2 regions of the Shewanella amazonensis SB2B genome follow, and region 1 is predicted to be linked to the other one. Evidence: riboswitches for the same ligand, from Rfam matches in the RefSeq annotation. Region 1 holds a riboswitch; the other holds the start of a gene.
The links. A riboswitch is a leader RNA that binds a small molecule or an ion and turns the genes downstream of it on or off. The one in region 1 is predicted to bind thiamine pyrophosphate.

Region 1 (10,130 bases):
GCGCCCCGTTTCAGCACTACTCGTTGTGACACCATCAACAGAAGATTGATTTGGGGAAATAAAGATATCTGCGACTGAGTGCTCATCCGAGCTTGTAAATTCAGCACCTGTGAGTCCAGTGTTCTGAACCTGACTGAACCGAGCATCAGAACCTTGATTCACTGGAGAATAACCTTGAGCAGAAATGGCTGAAGCAAATTGGGTTCTACCCGGCAACGCATCGATACTCTGCGCGCCAGTAATCAGATTAAAACCGGGAGTGGCAGCCGAGGCAGTGGGTGCTGAGCCTCCTTGCAGTGAACCTGACGCCCTGTGTTTGACCTGTCCAGCCGTTCCAGTCGCGACCGGTGCTGATGGCAACGTCGCTGAAGACGGTGATGATTTTAATATCTGGTTAGTGCCCACTGAAACTGACGCTACGCCACCTGACGCCGCAGTCTGTGTCATGCCGGATGAAGGCGCTCCGTGGGAAATAGCTGGCGTAGAAACACCGCCCCCACTATGGAAAGACACTGAGTGGGAAGAAGCATGATTTGATGGGGACTTTAGTGAGACTTCGGATACAAGGGGCGCCGACGAGAACGAATTTCTCGCAGTCTCAGCGGTATCAGGATGCCCGGCGAAAGATGGCCGGGCAACACCGTTTGACGCCGCATGATTGACAGACAGCGCCGGGGAGGACATGGCAATTACACTTTGATGTCTATGATGGTGCCAATTGTCTCATCGGCCGTTTCAATCACTTCGGCCGATGCCTCAGCCTGATTAACCGACTGGGTCGCTTTGACCAGGGCGTCGGTTTTATCAGGTGCTTCAGCCTTGAGCTCGGCACTTTGTTGGGCAGGCTCGCTGCGCGCCACATCGATGGTTGCCTGAGTCAACCCACTTTGAGCGCTGTTAAAGCCATTGATACCCGATACGGATGCAGGTGGGATTTGCATGGCTTCCTCCAGAATAAGTTTCACAAATGGCTTTTGATGAACGGGTCAATTATTAGCCAAAAAAGCGGGAAACGCCAGCAAAAATGCACTGTAGACCGTCGACTGACGGCTCCATTACCACTGGGATTCCCAGTCTTTCCAGATGGGGTTAAGTCCCCTCGCCTTCAGCACGGCTGCGATGTCGGCTGCACTTCTGTCATCGCTGATTTCAAACTGATCCAAATGGGTATCCGGCTCAGAGTATCCTCCCGGTGATGTAGCACTGCCAGCGCTGGTTTGGGTGATCCCAAGGGCAAACAGATTGTCGCGAAAGTCCGGCCGCTCCCGTGTCGAGAGGCTGATATCCAGCGCTTCGTTGAACAACCGGAACGCACAGATAAGTTGCACCAATCCTTTATCGCTTATCTCGGTTTTCGGTGCCACGCCGCCGGTGCAGGGCCTGAGTCTTGGCAGTGAAATACTGTAGCGGCTGCGCCAGTACTTTCGCTCAAGATAATCAAGGTGATACCCCATCAACAGCGCATCCAGGCGCCAGTCATCAAGCCCCAGCAGCACCCCAAGGCCAATCTTGTCTACACCGGCCAGCGCCAGTCTGTCGGGCGTATCCAGGCGCCAGATAAAGTCCATTTTTTTGCCGCGGGTGTGATGCTCAGCGTAGGTGGCTCGCTGATAGGTTTCCTGATAAATCATCACAGCATCAAGCCCGAGGGTTACCAGCTCGCGGTACTCCGGCTCGGCTAGGGGCTGCACTTCCATCGCCACGTAGGAAAACGCACGCTTTACCTCGGGTAACACCTTACGAAAATAGCCCATGCCGACCTTGGTTTCATGCTCGCCGGAGACCAGCAGCACTGAGTCATAGCCCATGGCCTTGATGGCGGCCATTTCGCGGGTAAGCTCGGTTTCATCAAGGGTCTTGCGCTTAATGCGGTTACTCATTGAAAAGCCGCAGTAATCACACTCGTTTGCACACAGATTGGATAGATACAGCGGCAGGTACATACCGATACTGGCACCAAAGCGCTTACGGGTGAGCTGCATGCTTTTTTGTGCCATCTGCTCAAGATAAGGCTCGGCGGCAGGCGACAAGAGTGCCAGCAGCGCATTCAGGTTACCCGCCGGAGCCCGCAGTGCCGCCTCCACATCCTGTGCTGTGGCCGAGTAGAGCTTAAGCCGCAAGCTATCGGGGTTCAGGCGCGCAAATGCCTCAGAGAAATACCCCTGGCTCATAACAGCTTTTCCGCCATGCCCGAATCAACCAAGCCCGTGGTGGATAAGCCTGTATTTAAAAAGCCGGTCAGCGGGCTGGTTTCGTGGGCGTGCAAGCTCTTACTGCCAAGCCCGGCCAGATAGGCTTCACGGCCAATTTGCACCGCCAGCGCAAAGGCTCTGGCCATACGCACAGGGTCGGCACTCGAAGCAATAGCGGTATTAACCAGCACGGCGTCGGCGCCAAGCTCCATCGCCTCACACGCATGGGACGGCGCGCCAATGCCCGCATCCACCACCACAGGAATGCTCGCCTGCTCAATGATGATTTTCAAAAATTCACGGCTCACCAAGCCCTGATTGGAGCCTATGGGGCTGCCAAGGGGCATCACCGCTGCGCAGCCAATCTCTTCGAGGCGACGACAGAGCACAGGGTCGGCATGCACATATGGCAGTACCTTAAAGCCCTGACTGACGAGCTCCTTGGCGGCGGCAAAGGTTTCCATGGGATCCGGCATCAGGTACTTGGGATCCGGGTGGATCTCAAGCTTCAGCCACTCGGTGCCCAGCATTTCCCGGGCAAGCTCGGCTGCGAATATCGCTTCTTTGGCATTGCGGGCACCGGAGGTATTGGGCAACAGACGCACGCCGCGCGACAGCAGCGGCGCCAGAATATCATCGCTGCCGGTTTTAAAATCCACCCGCTTCATGGCGAGGGTGACAAGCTCACTGCCGCTGGCCGCAATAGCCTCCTGCATCAGCTTACCCGAAGCAAACTTGCCGGTGCCGGTAAACAGCCTGGAGCCAAATTCCGTTTCTGCAATTTTCAGCATCTCAGCCTCCTGCCACTGCTGCAAAAAGTTCAACCGCATCATTGTGTTTAAGATGAATATGTTCCCAGCTATGCCGCGGTACTACTTCACCGTTGAGCACCAGCGCGATATGGCTATCGCGCTCGCAGTGATGTTTAACCAAACTGGCCAGATCCTGGCCGTCGTCTATTGGATGGGAATGTCCGTTAACACTGATACTCAGCATGCCTTGCGCTCCTTGCCCTTACCGCAAACCGGGCAAAGGGGATCGGCAGGCACCCTGGCTTCATGCCACCGAAAATGCCTGAAATCGAAACGTTGCAGGCGTCCAGCCTCGCAGGGAAGTTGAAGCAGTTCATTCAAACAAAGTTGTGCCTGCATCGAAGCGACAATGGCCACAGCGGGCCCCATAACCCCAACCGCAGCACAGTTTTGCGCCGAAGTGGTGCCTGGCGGGAACAGACACTGATAGCAGCCACCCTCACCGGGCCGCTGAACAAACAAAAGCCCGTCAAAACCGGCAATGGCACCGCTGATAAGCGTTTTGCCGTGTTTAGCGCAGTACGCCGAAATAAGATGCCGCGCCGTAAAATTATCGGTGCAATCAAGCACCAGCCCGGCGCCGTCGAGCTGAGTTAACGTCTCACTGTTAAGCTCGCCGTACACAGAGACTTTTAAGCCAGGCTCTCGAGCCTGAAGGCGCGCGGCGGCGACCCCGGCCTTGGTTTTGCCCAAATCAAGGTCGCAAAACAGCATCTGGCGCGGCAGGTTAGAAAGCTCCACGCTATCGGCATCGAACAGTGATAAGTGCCCCACTCCCGACGCGGCCAGCAGCATGGCCGCCTGACAGCCAAGGCCACCCACGCCCACTATGGCCACATGGGAGTTCCTTAATCTGAGCTGCCCGGCTTCGCCGCATTCTGGCAGCAAAATTTGCCGCGAGTAGCGGATAAAATCTTTATCAGCGAGCATTCCGCATCTCCCAGGCGTCAGCGAGTGCGCGAAAGGCAGTCGCCGGTTCGCTTGCTTCGGTCACAGCACGTACCACGGCAATGCTGTCCACGCCTGTAGCAGCGACCTCAGGCAAATTACCCGCCTCTATACCGCCAATCGCCACCGTTGGCACAGCTGTACTGACAATCTTCGCAAGAAGTGCCAGCGTCTCCAGCCCCTGTGGTTTGGAAGGCATTTCCTTGGTGGTAGTGGGAAAAATATGCCCAAGGGCGAGGTAGCTGGGGTTAAGCTCAAGGGCCAGCAAGGCCTCAAACAACCCGTGACTCGACAGCCCAAGGGCCATGCCAGCCTCAGCAATGGCATCCAGCGGCACGGCCTCTATATCCTCCTGCCCAAGATGCACCCCAAAGGCACCATGGCTGATGGCAAGGCGCCAATGGTCGTTAATAAAGACGCGCGCCCGATGCTGCCTGCCAAGGGCAATGGCGCGGATGATGTCCGCTTCAGCCGCGCTACCCGGGCCAATCTCGCCCTTGATGCGCAGCTGAATTGGGTTGGCGCCTGCCTCAAGCAGTGTTTCAAGCATATCGATGTCGGCCACCACGGGATAAACGCCCAAATCATGACCCAGGCGGGTAAACCCCTTGGTTGGCAACCTGTGACTGCGGCTTTCATGTAATCGGTGAATCGATGCCATAGCGGCCAGGGACTCAGGCATGCCGGTGCGGGCCAGTGGCCCGGGGCCAGAACCTACAGCGCTTGCCTGCCTGAGCCCCTCAAATACATAGGCTTTGGCCAGCAGCACCGCATCGGGCAGCACCAACCCCTTGGCGACAAAGGCGGCTATGGCACTTGAAAGCGTGCAGCCGCTGCCGTGATTGTGCACAGTCGCAACCCGCTCATTGCTGAGCCAAAATCCCTGACGCCTGTGCAGCGGCGAAATGGTAGCAATATCACCCAGCAGCAACAGATCCCTGGCCTTAGACTGCTGCCATGGGCAATCTCCTCCCTTGGCAAGAATGCTGCCGCCAAAGGCCTGCCACAGTACGTTGGCAGCCCACTCCAGAGCATCGTCATCATTGAGTAAGCGGCCGATAAGACGGGAAAGTTCCGCCTTGTTGGGGGTGATAAGGCTAATTTTTCCGGCAAAGGGACTGAAATCCAGACCAGACCGTTCCCCGGTTTTATCGGGGCAGGTATTGTCTGGCGACTGCAGGTCACCACCGCAGGAGGCCACCATAACAGGGTCAAGAATAACTGGCACGCCGGGTAAGTTTTCACCCAGCCAGTCAGCCAAAAAATCCAGCTGCGGCTGATTGGCGATAAGGCCTATCTTGACTGCGCTGGGGTACAAATCCGCCTTTAACGTCTCAAGCTGGGCACGCAGCATCCTTGGTGTCACCGGCTCAACCGCCGTCACCGCCACCGAGTTTTGCGCCGTTATGGCGGTTATCACGCTGCAACCATAGCAGCCCAGGTCTTGCAGCGTCAGCAAATCCGCCTGAATACCGGCGCCGCCGCCGCTGTCTGAGCCTGCGATAGTCCAGACGATGGGTTTAGCTGCCATGTCGTTGATTTTGGCCATCTACACCGGTTCCTTTTCGGTGCTCAGGGCCGCTTCCACATGAGTCTCGCTGTAAAGCGCACTGCCTGTCTGTTTAAAGGTGGCCGACATCTTGTCCATACCCGCCCTGGCGTAGCTTTCTGCCTTGGAATAGCTTTCGGCCGCCCCCACTTCAAGGGTCTGTACGCTGTCAGCCTCGCTGCGGGCAGCATTCTCCAGACTGGCCGCATAGTCGCGTACATCCTGGGTGATTTTCATCGAGCAGAACTTGGGGCCGCACATGGAGCAAAAATGGGCCACCTTGGCCGACTCCTGCGGCAGAGTTTCGTCGTGATAGGCACGGGCAGTATCGGGATCCAGCCCGAGGTTGTACTGATCCTCCCAGCGAAACTCGAATCGTGCCTTGGACAGCGCATTGTCGCGGATTTGCGCGCCGGGATGTCCCTTGGCGACATCGGCAGCGTGGGCGGCAATCTTGTAAGCAATAAGCCCTTGTTTTACATCTTCCTTGTTCGGCAGGCCCAAATGTTCTTTCGGCGTGACGTAACAAAGCATGGCGCAGCCATACCAGGCAATCATGGCCGCCCCAATACCGGAGGTGAAGTGATCGTAGCCTGGGGCAATGTCGGTGGTTTGCGGGCCCAGGGTATAAAACGGCGCCTCTGCGCAGTGCTCAAGCTGCTTATCCATGTTCTCTTTGATGAGCTGCATGGGGATGTGGCCCGGACCTTCAATGATGGTCTGCACATCGTATTCCCAGGCGATTTTTACCAGCTCCCCCAGGGTTTCGAGCTCAGCAAACTGGGCTTCGTCATTGGCATCGGCAATGGAGCCCGGACGCATACCGTCGCCGAGCGACAACGACACATCATAGGCGGCGCAAAGCTCGCAAATATCGCGAAAATGGGTGTAGAGGAAGTTTTCCTGATGGTGGCTTAAGCACCATTTGGCCATGATGGAGCCGCCGCGGGACACTATGCCGGTAACCCGTTTTGCAGTCATGGGCACGTAGCGAAGCAGCACGCCCGCGTGGATGGTGAAGTAATCCACCCCCTGCTCGGCCTGTTCAATCAGGGTGTCGCGGAATACTTCCCAGTTAAGATCTTCGGCGATGCCGTTGACCTTCTCCAGCGCCTGATAAATCGGCACAGTGCCAATAGGCACCGGTGAGTTACGCACAATCCATTCGCGGGTTTCGTGAATATAACGGCCGGTGGACAGGTCCATCACGGTATCTGCGCCCCAGCGGGTGGACCACACCAGCTTTTCCACCTCTTCTTCGATGGATGAGGTCACGGCCGAGTTGCCGATATTGGCGTTCACCTTCACCAAAAAGTTGCGACCAATGATCATAGGCTCCGCTTCGGGGTGATTGATGTTGGCCGGAATAATCGCCCGGCCACGGGCTACTTCGTCACGGACAAACTCAGGGGTAATGGGTTTGCTCACCAGAGCGCCAAAGGCTTCGCCTGGTTTTTTGCGGTTAAGCTGCTCATCGGTGACTTCATCCCGGGCCATGTTTTCGCGAATGGCGATGTATTCCATCTCAGGGGTGATAATACCCTGACGGGCATAATGCAGCTGGGTAACCCGCTTACCGGCCTTGGCGCGGCGCGGCTTTGGCAGCACATCAAAACGCAGGTGATCCAGCCCGTCATCGGCGAGACGCTGCTGGGTAAAGTTGGATGAGGCGCTGTTAAGCTCTTCGGTATCGCTACGCGCTAAAATCCAGCCTTCACGCAGCTTGGGCAGGCCTCGGCGCACATTGATGTCGGCATTGGGGTCTGAATAAGGACCGGCGCAGTCGTACACCTTGATGGGTGGGTTGGCCTCAAAGGTTTCTTCGCCGCGGGTATTCACGATACGGGTATCGGTTTGATGGATTTGGCGCATGCCCACCTGGATATCAGGCCGTGAGCCTTCAATGAAAATCTTTTCGGAATTGGGGCGGCGCAGCGGCTTTAAGTTATCGATAAAGTCCTGGGCGGCTTTACGGGTTTCGCGGCGGTTTGACATCAGCAATCTCACTTTTGGTTTCAAAATGGAGTTGCTTGTCGGGGGAGAAAATTGAGCAGTTGAATCAGCGGCGACGATAAATTCCAAGGTGCGATGTTTATCGTCTCATTCACCTCATCTTACGGCGATCCATTGTGGTGGCGCGAGTTTGAGGTGGATTTGATGCTTGTTTCCTTCGCAGGTTCTAACCTGATCAGGTTCAACGGATCCCGAATAAACGGTCTCAGCCCTAAGGCACTCCGACAAGTGCTGGCAGTATAGGCTGAGGCGATGCGCCTTGACAATAGCCGTTAAACGGAAAAGTTTTCAGCATTGCAACCAACGACAATTCAATTTATTTACATATACTTGAACACAAATCTATGTTTTGTGATGAATATATTTCAACGCAAATCTCGCTTGCCCATCAAGGCAAGGTACTTATTGATGCCTTCCTTCAGCGCCTTTTTCACCTTGTCTTCACCACAGCGAAATGGGAATCCCAGGTTTTCGGCGTGCGGATTCAACGGCGTTGGCACCTTGACCACCCGATAACAGGTATCGCCTGATTTGACGATACGGTTGGGATCGATTTTCGAATCAAGGGTATTGGGTTTATAGAAATCATCGGCGCTCGGTACCAACAGTACCTCCATCTCGGGCAACAACTCCGACATACTGCGACCCGATGCGCCAAAGTGAGCCGTTTTATCACTGGCATAACGCTCAGACAGAGCCGTGAGCGCCTGTTCATTTTGCCGCGCCATAAAGCGACTGGCGGGAGTCGAGAAATCAAGCTGGCTGTGCTCAGGTAGTGTGGGCGTCTCTATTGGCGGCAGTGATTCCCACCGAGCCTCCTGCGCCGGTTCAACCGAAGGCTGTGCTGGGAGCGGTTCATCTTTGATAGGGGCAGGCTCTTTTGGCGCTGTAGCCAAGACTGGCTCGAGAGGCGCTTTTTGCTTGTTCACAAGCTCACGCTCAAGCTGTTCGGGTTGGGGGTTGGTGGCTGTGGGCTCTGAAGGATTTGCTTCTGATGGCTGTTCAGTCACCTGCTTTGGCGCGCTGAAAACCAAATAGGATTGCAACGCCTTGGGCTTATTGGCTCGCCCGTCCAGTGCCGTACTTAACGAACCCAGGTGCGGTGCCAATTGCCAGGCGAGCAGCCCCAATACCGCCAGGTGCACCAGGGTAACGGACAGCAACAACTTAATCGGCAGTGCCTGTGGTTCTTTGGTTCCATCTCGCGCTTCGGCTGCACCTTGTTTTACAGCGTCAACTTGTTTTACGGTGCCTGGCCGCTCCCCTGCTTCCAGTGACGTATAGGCCGTTAACGCTGGAACCAGCGTTGAGCTGTTGGCATGTTCAGCACCTCCGAGATCAAGGCTATTGGTAAGATTATCGGCGTCAAGACAGGGCCAGATAGAGGTAACAAAGAGCGGCAGTGGTAATTCCTGCGGGATTCGGGTAGAGAGCAGTGGCGTCAAGACTTGATCCCCTTGCTCTTTTTCACCGTTTGCATACCGATAGTCGAATTCATCTCTGTGGCCTTGTATGCCCGATGTGTTCAACACGGGATGGATGCCAGAGTCGGTGTAGTTACTGCTTTTTGTCAAACGCCTGTCCTTTTCCCTGGCCTGTTTCTTCGTTTTCCAGCGCTTTTACATGGTTTGTACGTGGCTTTCTAAAGACCAGCGGCAAGCTCTTACGGATCAACCAGCCCTTCCTGATTGGGTCAATTCCGGTAGCGGGTACTGGCAATAGAACTGAATAGTCGATGCTGATAATTCATGCTGCTGTGGGCACCATTAACCATATCGCTATTGGAACAGAGACCGGCTGCAAAAGTTCCTGATTGATCATCATCTCGCCACCCGGCGATCGGCTTTAAAGTGGCTAAATTTAGAACAACTGAAAAAGTGACGCGCTCAATCATCTGATTTAAAAGAGATAAAATAATTTAAGCGTACACATGTACTCTTTTGTGGTGTTTGCAGAAAGTGAATGTTAGATTATCGACTCTAATGCCAAGCCCAAGCTGACGAGTTCACCATGCCGCCAATGCAAGCCAGCAGCGTATCAGATACTGCTCCCGTTAATGTCCCCAATGCCCCCGCCGATGCTTCAGGCAATGCCAGTACGGCTGCGTATTGTGAGCGGGAAGAGCTGGCCAATACCTTAAGCCATGGCATTGGCGTGCTGGCGGCACTGATTGGCACAGTCGCTATGTTGCACGACAGCATTGGCCATTTGAGTGCACTGCAAACTCTCGGCGTTGGCCTCTATGGCCTGAGTATGGTACTGCTGTTTGCCTGCTCTACCGCTTATCACTGGGCCACATCGCCTACGCTCAAGCGCAAATTCAAATTGTTTGACCACTGCGCCATTTACCTTTTGATTGCAGGAACCTACACGCCTTTTGTACTCATTACCCTGGAAGGCGCCGGTGTCGACTGGGTGCTGGCTGCCATCTGGTTGTTTGCGCTTGGCGGGATTGGATTCAAGCTTTTGTTTTTACATCGCTTTAAAGCGTTCAGCCTGCTGCTTTACCTTGCCATGGGCTGGTTGTGTGTGGCGGTGCTCGACAAGATGATCGCCGGGCTCAGTGATACCGGTTTTACCCTGCTGCTCACCGGCGGCCTGTTTTACAGCCTGGGC
Region 2 (10,130 bases), 500 kb from region 1:
CGGATGAGCTCGCGCTTGGCCGTATGTTTACTGTGGCCGCCAAGCTCGCGGACGAAGCTGGCATTGCCAAAGATGGTTATCGACTCATCATGAACTGCAACAGTCACGGTGGCCAGGAGGTGTACCATATTCACATGCACCTGGTGGGCGGCGAGCCTTTGGGCCCAATGCTTGCCCAGCGTTGATTGGCGGTGTTATGAAAGTTAATCCGGATTTTTTTGAGCTCACACCGCTGGCGCAACGCTTTGTCAGCCAACTGGCCCAGTGTCGGCGTCTGGGTATCAAGGTGCACGAAGGCAGCGAGCATCATGTACTTTTGGAGCTGCCCTATAGTCAGGCGTTGATTGGCTACCCTGACACCGGGGTTATCCACGGCGGGGTGATCACCACCCTGATAGACACCGCCAGTGGCACAGCTGTGGTCTGTGCCATTCAGGAGAAATTCCAAACCCTGGAAATTTCACCCACTCTGGATTTACGGGTCGACTATATGCGTCCTGCTGAGCCCGGCAAGAGTGTCTACGCCTTCGCGGAATGCTACCGCTTATCGTCCAACATCGCCTTTACCCGTGCTATCGCCTATCAGGACAGCATAGATGAGCCCATTGCCCATGCGGTTGGCTCCTTTATGCGCATCAGTCCCGAAATGGTGGGGGAAACTTTCCGCAATGCGCTATTGGAAGACAACGTTATCCTTGGTCCTGTGGTGACTGAGCTTGCCCATTGTCCCGACGAGGCCCAAAGTCCCAAACCCATGGATGTGAAGGAAATCGTGCGTCGGGTGGCGGAACTGAACGACTTTGGCCATCTGTTGGAGCAAGTGCCTTATGCCCGCTTCATCGGTATGGAGGTGGAGCGATTTGGGGATGAGCTGGTTTGCCGATTACCTTCGCGGGATGCCAATATTGGTAATCCTGTGCTGCCGGCTATCCATGGTGGTGTGATTGCCGGCTTTATGGAAATGTCGGCAATCGTGCAACTGATGGTGTTTATGCAAACCTCGAGAGTGCCTAAAGTAGTCGATTTTTCAATTGATTACCTGAGGGCCGGTTTGCATAAGGATACCTTTGCCGAGTGTATTATTACCCGGCAGGGGCGGCGGGTCGCCAATGTGAACATCAGTTGCTGGCAAACCAATCGCAAACAGTTGATAGCCACGGCAAGGGCCCACTTCCTGATTGATTAAGGCGCCGGATGAATACGGTTGTCTTTGGTTTCAGCTTAATCAGCGGGCATTCAGCAAAGTGCAATTACACTGATGCAGATTCACTGGCGAGGATAACATAGGTTTTCCATGCTCAATTTGGTCTGAAGCCTAACGGCACAGGCGCTGCGCATGTTTGGCAAAACAGGAGGTTTTATGAAGATTGCACAGCTGGTTTTACTGGTGGCCCTCGTAGTGCTTGCCGGTGGCTGCGCCAAGCATACGGCAGGGATTTCGGGGTCATCGTCGGGGGAGACCCGTGTAGATAACAGTACCTTCGGTCGCGAGGTGTCTGTGGGCGAGCTCAAAATGAGCAGCAGCGGTGACTTGCTCACGGCCCATGCGCTTATTCAGAGCCGGGTGGCTACCGATCTCAGGCTGCAGTATCGTTTTACCTGGTACGATACCCAGGGGTTGGTGATTGACGGAGAAGGGCAGAGCTGGCAGTCGCTTAAGCTCCATGGTATGCAGCAGATGCAGGTGAGCTCGGCGGCGCCCAATCCATCCGCCAGCCGTTTCGAGGTCTATGTGCGCAAGGCATTTTCCAACTAAGCTGCACTGGCACGCAGTGCTAATGATTAAACACCGGCATCGCCGGTGTTGTTATTGCAGCAGGCTTATTGTGTACTTTATCTTTGCGTGCTGTTTCTGACGCCGGAGCCTTATGCACGAGCCTTACGCAGGAGCACTGTCACGGGAGTGAAAATTTCCAGCTGAGGTTTGCAACAAAAGTATCATCCCGGTGGAATATGGGCGTATAATTGGCGGCGCCAAGGGGTGTCTGCCGCATGCAGACTGAGATGTCTCAGGACGAACCCTTAGAACCTGATCCGGCTGATACCGGCGTAGGAATGGGCTGATACTGCAAATTTATTGCCACTCCGAGCTTGCCGGATCTCATACAAATTTTGTTGAGGTCCAAATGTTTACTAAATCCCGTATTCCCCTGTTTGCCCTGGCACCCGTGTCTTTGGCCGTATGTTCGTCGCTGGCCTTTGCCGCTGACAACAAGGCTACTGCTGAAGAAAACCCCATGGAAGTAATGCTGGTGACGGCCGATTTTCGGGGGCTCTCGGTTGAAAAAATTCCCTCCAGCGTTACCGTGATTGATGCCCAGAAGATAGAAGACGAAGGCGCCCGGCACTTTGAAGATATTTTGGGTTCTGTGGCCAATTTCAACTGGTCCGGTGGTACCTCCAGGCCCCGATATTTCCAGATCCGTGGGGTAGGCGAGCAGGAGGACTACAAGGGCGCGCCCAATTCCTCCGTTGGCTATTTGATTGACGATATCGACCTGTCAGGGCTGGGCATGGTGTCCAGCATGTACGATCTGCAGCAAGTGGAAGTGCTGCGTGGTCCTCAGGGTACCCGCTACGGCGCCAACGCGCTGGCAGGCCTGATTTATCTTAAGAGCAACGACCCCACTGAGCAGTTTGAACACGGTGCCCGGCTGAGTCTTGGCAATGATAATCTTAAAACCTTCGCCGGTTTCAGCTCAGGTCCCATGATGGAGTCTGGGGAACTGCTGTACCGTGTTGCCATTGAGCAGCACCGTCAGGACGGTTTTCGTGACAACCTGTACCTTGACCGTTCAGACACCAACAAGCGTGATGAACTGAGTTTCAGAACCAAGGTGCGCTGGTATGCCAACGACCATACCCAGGTAGACTTCACCCTGATGCACGCAGACTTTGACAATGGTTACGATGCCTGGACTCTGGATAACAATGGCTTTGATACCCTGACCGACATGCCGGGCACTGATGCCCAGCGCACCACGGGTGTGGGATTGAAGCTGTTGTACGATGGCTTCGATAAGGCCGAGTTGACCTCACTGACCAGCTTTGCCGGGACTGACCATCATCACGGTTACGATGGCGACTGGGCTAACCCCGAATATTGGGCCGCACGCCAGTGCACCGATGATTATGATGTCAACGGTAATGGCGACTATGCTGACCTTTTACCCTGCGAATACGATTACACCTGGGACAAGCGTGGCGATCGCAGCACCGTATCCCAGGAGTTCCGTTTGGCCAGCAACGAGGCGGGCAAGATTTGGGGTGGCAGCACCGCCTGGCTCGTTGGCCTGTATGGTATGCAGCTTAAAGAAGACAACGACCTGGCTTCTTTTTACAACGGTTGGCCAGATGAAACACTACGCTCCAGCTACGAAGCGACCAACCTCGCCATCTTCGGTCAGCTCGACAGCGACCTGGGGCAGGAGATAAACCTGTCGGTGGGCCTGCGTCTTGAGCGTCGTGATGCCGATTACAGCGATGATGCAGGGGATGCCTTTGACCCATCTGAAACCATGTGGGGGGGCCATATTGCCATCGGCAAACAGCTGAATGAGCAGCATAATCTCTATGGCCGCATTGCCCGCGGTTACAAAGCGGGCGGTTTTAACATGTCGCTGCCTGCTGAGTTTGCCGATAAGAAGGAGTTCGATACTGAAGTCCTCTACAACTACGAAATTGGCCTTAAGTCCAGCTTCCTTGAAGGCAACTTCGACACCAATCTGGCGCTGTTCTTTATGGACAGACAAGATCAGCAGGTATCGGCATCCCAACAGGATCCTGCCAAACCCCAGCGTTTCGTTCTTTTTACCGAAAATGCCGGCAGTTCAACCAATTACGGTGCCGAGCTTGATCTGAACTGGTACGCCACCGATAACCTGCACTTCTACGGCAGCCTGGGCTATCTCAAGGCCGAGTACGGTGACTACAGCTATCAGGATAAATATGGCGGCCTGGTTGACCTCTCTGGCCGTGAGCTGGCCCATGCACCCAATTGGACCTGGTCACTGGGCACCACCTGGCGTGCCGACTCAGGCTTTTTTGTCAACCTCAATGCCAATGGCAAGAGCAAGTTCTACTATTCAGACTCCAATGACTCAGTTTCCAAAGACTATGGGGTGCTCAATGCCCGAGCGGGCTTCGAGGGCGATATCTGGTCTGTCTATGTTTGGGGCCGCAATCTGCTGGATGAAGAATACGGTGTGCGGGGCTTTTATTTCGGCAATGAGCCGGACAATGGCTGGGCGGACAAGCAATATATTCGCTTTGGCGATCCCCGCGCCTTTGGCCTGACCCTGGATGTGCGTTTTCTGTAATTGACATGATTGGCGCCGGGCGTGCGTGCAAGCGCGCCCGCGACGCTTGATGAGGAACCTAATGATGAAACTCACCGCTGAAATCAGCATGTATCCGCTGCATGATAACTACCTCGAGCCTATTCGCTGGTTTATCAGCAGGCTCGACAGCTATCCGCAAATCGTCCGTCGCACCAACGCCATGGCAACTCAGGTACAGGGCGACTATGCAGAGCTGATGGCGATGCTGGCCACCGAAATGCAGGCGGCACACGAAAAATTCGGCAAGGCTGTGTTTGTCTGCAAGTTTATCGGCGGCGAACTTAACCTGTCCCACTCGGAGTAACCCATGCAGGCGGATTTTTGGGGCTGGCTTGGCGGCGCCTTTCACAGTGCCTTTGGTGAAATGCAGGTGCTGTCGGCCTGGGAAGGGGTTGCCGTGATACTGGCCATGGCCTACTTACTGCTGGCCATGAAACGAAGCCGCTGGTGCTGGGTGGCGGCCTTTGCCAGCACCGCCATTTACACTGTGCTTTTTTATGAAGTCGCGCTGCTGATGGAGTCGGCGCTGAATGTGTACTACATGGGCATGGCCATTTACGGCTATTGGCTGTGGCGTCAGGATGGCCAGGATGAACTTAAAGTGCAGCGCTGGCCGCTTAAACTGCATCTGGGCATCATTACGCTGACCTCTATCGCATCCCTTGCTGTGGGGCATTTGATGGCCACCTTTACTGAGGCCTCTTTCCCGTATCTCGATGCGGCAACCACCTGCTTTGCGGTGATGACCACTTTCCTGGTGGCTAAAAAGGTGTTGGAGAACTGGCTGTATTGGGTGGTGATAGATGTGGTGTCCATCTACCTCTACCTCAGTAAGGGATTGATGATGACATCCCTGCTGTTTGTGTTTTACGTGGGGCTGGCGGTGGCTGGTTATTTTGTATGGCGTGCTGCTGCGGCCGAGCAGCGTCCCCCTGAGCTGGCGCTTAATTCATGACAATCCCTCTGGAGATTGAGTCAAGGGAGGGATCCGGGATTAAATCGCTTCCGGGTGTTACCGAAGAGGTGCTGGCATTTATCGCCGATACGGGGCTTTTCGCCGATGGGTATCGCCTAAAGCCTTTGACCCGCGGCCTCAGCAATCATAACCTGGCGCTCTTTGCCCGCGAAGGCGCCTATGTCCTTCGGGTGAACCGTGATGAGAGCAGCGCCTTTTGTCAGCGGGCCTTTGAAGCCGAGAACTGGCGCCTGGCAGCGTCAGCGGGACTTGCCCCGACCTTGGTGGCCCAAAGCATTGATGGTCGCTGCTATCTCTCGCCTTTATTGGAGGACGGCGGCTGGCAACAGCGTTATCAGGAAGTCCCTCTGAGTCAAATCACCTGTGACGCGGCTTTTTTTACATCGCCCGGTCAAACACATGCCGGGAGTGACAGGGAGCCGGATGGTCTCACACACACGACCAGGCTGCTGCTCGACCTGCTGCTGGGATTGCAGGCTCTACCTGTGCCCGCGAATGTGAAGGGTTTTACCACCCAGTGGCAGGATTATGAGACGGCGTTGGATGCGAGCCAATCGCACTGGGCCCGCAATCCCCGCTGGCAGGAGGCCTATCAGGCACTGGCGGCAGAATTTACCGAGGTCGAGGCTGCCATGGCGCGCCTCGATGCGATGGGACTTTCTTGCCAGTACAGTCATCGGGATCTCACACCCCATAATTTACTTTGCCACCAGGGCAAATTGTTTTGCATTGATTTCGAATATGCCTGCGCCTCGCACCCCCTTTGGGATCTCGCCGCTGTGCTGGCAAGCCACAATTTGCCGGGGCGAGAGCGCCGTGACCTGATGGACGCCTACCTTTATGCCCATCCGCAGCTGGAGTCCTCCATGTCATCAAGGGTTGTGGATGCGGTGGCGCTTCATTGGTATTTCGGGGCCATCTGGGCGCTGCTGATGGCTGGGCAATCTGGGGACGACGACTATCTTTGCTGGTTTCACAGATACTTACAATTGGCCAAGAGTTGACGCCTTGTCCATTTCCGCTGGCCCTTGTTACCCTTCGCTAAGCCATAACAGAAAAGGACATCTATGAAACGTGCTCTGGCAGTAATGGGTTTGGCGCTTTTTTTACTCGCGGGTTGTTCAACCAAGATGAGTTACTACTTCCTCGATTGGGCAATCGAGTGGGAGCTTGATGACTATGTTGATTTAAACCGCGACCAGCAGAAGCAATTTGATGCGGTGTTGGATGAGTTTATTGACTGGCATCGCCGTGAGGAGCTGCCCCGCTATGTGGCTCAGCTGGAAAGCATCAAGCAACAGATGCAATCCGGTACCTTAACGCCCGCCGCCTGGGCCGAAGAGGTCAACTACGCTCAGTCTCATTGGTTTCGGCTGTTTGAACATGTATTTGAAGGCATCTTGCCCATTGTCCAGAGTTTCTCAGACGAGCAGGTGGCCGGTATTATCAAACAGCTTCGTGAGGAAGAGGCCAAGCTGGTGGCCGAATATGCCGGTAAAACACAGGAAGAGTTGATTGCCGACTCGGATGAGCGGCTCACCGAGCGGGCCGAAAAGTGGATAGGCAAGTTGTCGGACAAGCAAAAAGCCATGATCCATGCGTCCAATACATCCAGGCTGTCGACTCTGGATATGTGGCTTGAATACCGTCACGAATGGCTCAGACAGTTTGAAACGGCCCTCAATCAAAGAGCTGATACCGCCTTGCTGCGCAGCAGACTGCAACTCCTCATGACAGCCCCGCAAACCCTGAAGTCAGAGAAACATCAGCAGGCGGTGCGCGAAAACAGCGAGAATTTTGGTCGTTTGGTGATGGACATTTATCGAGACTTGTCTGATAAGCAACGAAAGAAGCTTTGGCACGAATACGATGCTCTGACCAAGGATCTGGCTGAGCTTGCCAACGAACCTGATTAAACTGGCAACAAATTGCTGGCCGCAGACAAGGTATTCTGCGGCTTTATTCAATAAACAGGCTTTAGCAATAAACAGGCACCTGCAATAAAGATGGGTTGTCACAGGTCTTAGTCACATAGCATCTGATTTTGGCGAGGACCTATGGCGCATTTTATTCATTCTCTTAATCTGAAAGCCCGGCATCTTGGCGAGGCACTGGCACCACTGGCATTGAGGGTGTATTTGGCCCCTGTGCTGATGCAGGCAGGCTATAACAAACTAAGCCACTTTGACGACACGGCCGCCTGGTTCGGCAATCCGGACTGGGGCCTTGGTTTGCCATTCCCCGAGCTGATGACGGCACTTGCGGCAGGCACGGAGTTTTTTGGTGCTATCCTGCTGATATTGGGGCTCTTTACCCGACTTATCTCTATTCCGCTGATGGTTACCATGCTGGTGGCCGCATTCACAGTGCATTGGCAAAATGGATGGCTCGCCATTGCAGACCCTTCAAGCTGGCTTGCCAACGAACAGGTTATGGCGTCGGCCGAGCGGCTCGCCAAAGCCAGGAGTCTGCTGCAGGAACATGGCAACTACGATTGGCTAACCGGTAGTGGTAACTTTGTGGTACTCAATAACGGTATCGAATTTGCCATCACGTATTTCGTGATGCTGTTGGCGCTGTTTGCCATGGGGGGCGGCCGGGTGACCAGTCTGGACTGGTGGTTGGCAAAACGCATTGGCCGCCACAATGCGTGAGGCACGGTGAGCTATCCGGATTTACCTGTAAAGGACAGAACGACGGGGTAAATCTGCTTTCTTTGCCCCGACGATTTGCTATCCTGCACAGGATAAATGAATAAGAGGATAACTCATTGGATGCTTTAACCTTATTGCTTACCCGTCAATCCTGTCCCCGTTTGGTTGACCCCGCGCCAAATGATACCGAGCTGAAAACCATACTCGATGCTGCTATCAGGGTTCCGGATCATGGCGCACTGAGCCCCTTCGAATTCATTATCGCCACCGGCGACGGTCTGGACCGACTGGGCAGCATTTTTGAGTCCGCGGCCAGGGAGCAGGGGGCTGACGACGCCTTTATTGCCAAAGCCGCTTCTATGCCAAAACGGGCGCCCATGGTCGTCACCATAGTGGCCAAGTGTCAGGAACATCCCAAGGTGCCTGTGCTGGAGCAACAGATTGCAGCTGGCTGTGCCGCGATGGCGATGCAACAGGCGGCGTTTGCCTTGGGTCTGGGCGGTATTTGGCGCACGGGCGATTTTGCCTTTGACCGAGCGGTACATCAGGCACTTGGCTTGACGGAAATGGACCAGATAGTCGGGTTTCTCTACCTGGGCACTCCCGCCGTTGATGCGCCGGTGAAACCTGGCAGAGACGGTATGCAGTACGCTCGTTATCTCTAGCTGAGTGTACTCAATCAAAAAAGGCCCCCAGGGGCCTTTTTTGCATTAATCCAGTCCGATACCCACATCCAGACTGTCAAACCAATCCAAAAAGGCTTTCACCTGCGGACCTTTAAAGATGCGTCCATGTTGTGGGCACATGTACTGAATATCCAGATCCCGCATCCGTGCCACCCAGTTACTCTTGGCACGATTGGAGGGCATCCAGCGACGGTGGAAGTACTCCATCTTGCTGATGTGACTGGCAAAGTCATCCACAAAAATGTCAGCCTCTGCGGGCTCAAGCGCCGCGCCCACGTCCCCCGACATCAGCACCTTGGCCACTGGGTCATACACGTGAAAATTGCCGGACGCATGCAGGTAATGGGCGGGTACAAACTGCAGCTCCACTTCACCCACCTGTAATTTCCCCCCCTTATCCTTGATGGGCTCGTAGCTGATGTTGTTCATCCCGAAGTGACGGATAAACCCCTCCCACAGCCAGGGGGCGTAGAGCTTGGCCTTGGGCAGCGTCTGATCCCACAGACCGAGGGATGAAATGATGTCCGGATCCTGATGGGAGGCAAAAAGATAGGTCAGCTGCTCGAGGGGGATATGGCGCACCAGACTGGCCAACATGGGGGCAAAAAGTTCAATTCCGCCGGGGTCCATTAGCAACGACTGATTTCCGCTTTGAACCAGATATTGGTTGGTGTCGATGATTTTGTCGTTTTTCTCAGGGTCTCTGCCGAAATACAGCCATTTGTGAGTGGGGGTCTCGACCAGTAATTGTGTCTTCATTGGTTAATCCTTAACGTCAATGGGAATCGAACAGGCGGATGGCAGTATCTACCCGCTCGCGGATCTGAGCGGCAACCGTATCGACCTTGTTGGCCACGTCCACGAAGATGGTCTGAAATCGTCCGTCGACCCGGCAAGCCTCGACCCGGCAGATGGAGGCGAGGGCGTTGGCGCTGCGAAGGTTTTGTTTTAAATCCAACAACTGTACCTGCATCTTACTGAGCACCTGATTGAAATCACTCTCCAATTTGGCGTAATGCTCTTCTGTGGTTTCGATAGCGCCCGCCATGCTGTAGGCGTAGGCGGCGGTGCTGGCCTTGTCCCGGGCTGCATGAAAATAGTGCAGCGCCGTGGCGGTGCGTGCTGTGCGGGTTGCCAGCTTGCTGGCTTCCTTTGCCAGTTGATTGATTTCGTTGGCAGCGCGCTTGGTGTAACCGGCGAGCTCATCGATATAGTGGGTTAGTGCCTTGAATCCAAGCGCGGCGCTGCCGATTCGGCTTGAGGCCGCCTGGGCATTACTGGCGGTGAGATTGATTTCCTTGCAACTGGCGAGCGTGTGGTTAAGCTCTGCGGCGACCATCGCCGCAGTGACATAGTAGGGCCGTCGTCCCTGAGAAATATTCTGCATGATGAATTTCCTTCCCGATGACAGCTAAAGTATAGTCAGGGTTAATAAATTTGCGCCGCGAAGAAATATTCAGCGGCTTTGCTTTAG

Region 2: it holds a riboswitch for thiamine pyrophosphate, as region 1 does, so the genes downstream of both, SAMA_RS07555 (TonB-dependent receptor) here and thiC (phosphomethylpyrimidine synthase ThiC) in region 1, are expected to answer to the same signal.

Annotation. Positions count from the first base shown of each region.
Region 1 covers NC_008700.1:2,258,250-2,268,379, forward strand. The annotation lists gene SAMA_RS19390 (putative metalloprotease CJM1_0395 family protein) at 1-447, opposite strand, end outside; gene SAMA_RS09710 (hypothetical protein) at 690-941, opposite strand; gene thiH (2-iminoacetate synthase ThiH) at 1,056-2,171, opposite strand; gene SAMA_RS09720 (thiazole synthase) at 2,168-2,983, opposite strand; gene thiS (sulfur carrier protein ThiS) at 2,985-3,188, opposite strand; gene SAMA_RS09730 (HesA/MoeB/ThiF family protein) at 3,182-3,934, opposite strand; gene thiE (thiamine phosphate synthase) at 3,924-5,501, opposite strand; gene thiC (phosphomethylpyrimidine synthase ThiC) at 5,502-7,496, opposite strand; TPP riboswitch at 7,650-7,748, opposite strand; gene SAMA_RS09745 (hypothetical protein) at 7,880-9,088, opposite strand; gene trhA (PAQR family membrane homeostasis protein TrhA) at 9,525-10,130, shown strand, end outside.
Region 2 covers NC_008700.1:1,759,246-1,769,375, forward strand. The annotation lists gene hinT (purine nucleoside phosphoramidase) at 1-185, shown strand, start outside; gene SAMA_RS19930 (PaaI family thioesterase) at 197-1,186, shown strand; gene SAMA_RS07550 (YcfL family protein) at 1,361-1,756, shown strand; TPP riboswitch at 1,968-2,073, shown strand; gene SAMA_RS07555 (TonB-dependent receptor) at 2,127-4,319, shown strand; gene SAMA_RS07560 (hypothetical protein) at 4,384-4,644, shown strand; gene pnuC (nicotinamide riboside transporter PnuC) at 4,648-5,295, shown strand; gene SAMA_RS19140 (phosphotransferase) at 5,292-6,320, shown strand; gene SAMA_RS07575 (DUF6279 family lipoprotein) at 6,384-7,232, shown strand; gene SAMA_RS07580 (HvfX family Cu-binding RiPP maturation protein) at 7,374-7,970, shown strand; gene SAMA_RS07585 (NAD(P)H nitroreductase) at 8,087-8,635, shown strand; gene SAMA_RS07590 (oxygen-binding di-iron domain-containing protein) at 8,681-9,415, opposite strand; gene SAMA_RS07595 (hypothetical protein) at 9,432-10,043, opposite strand.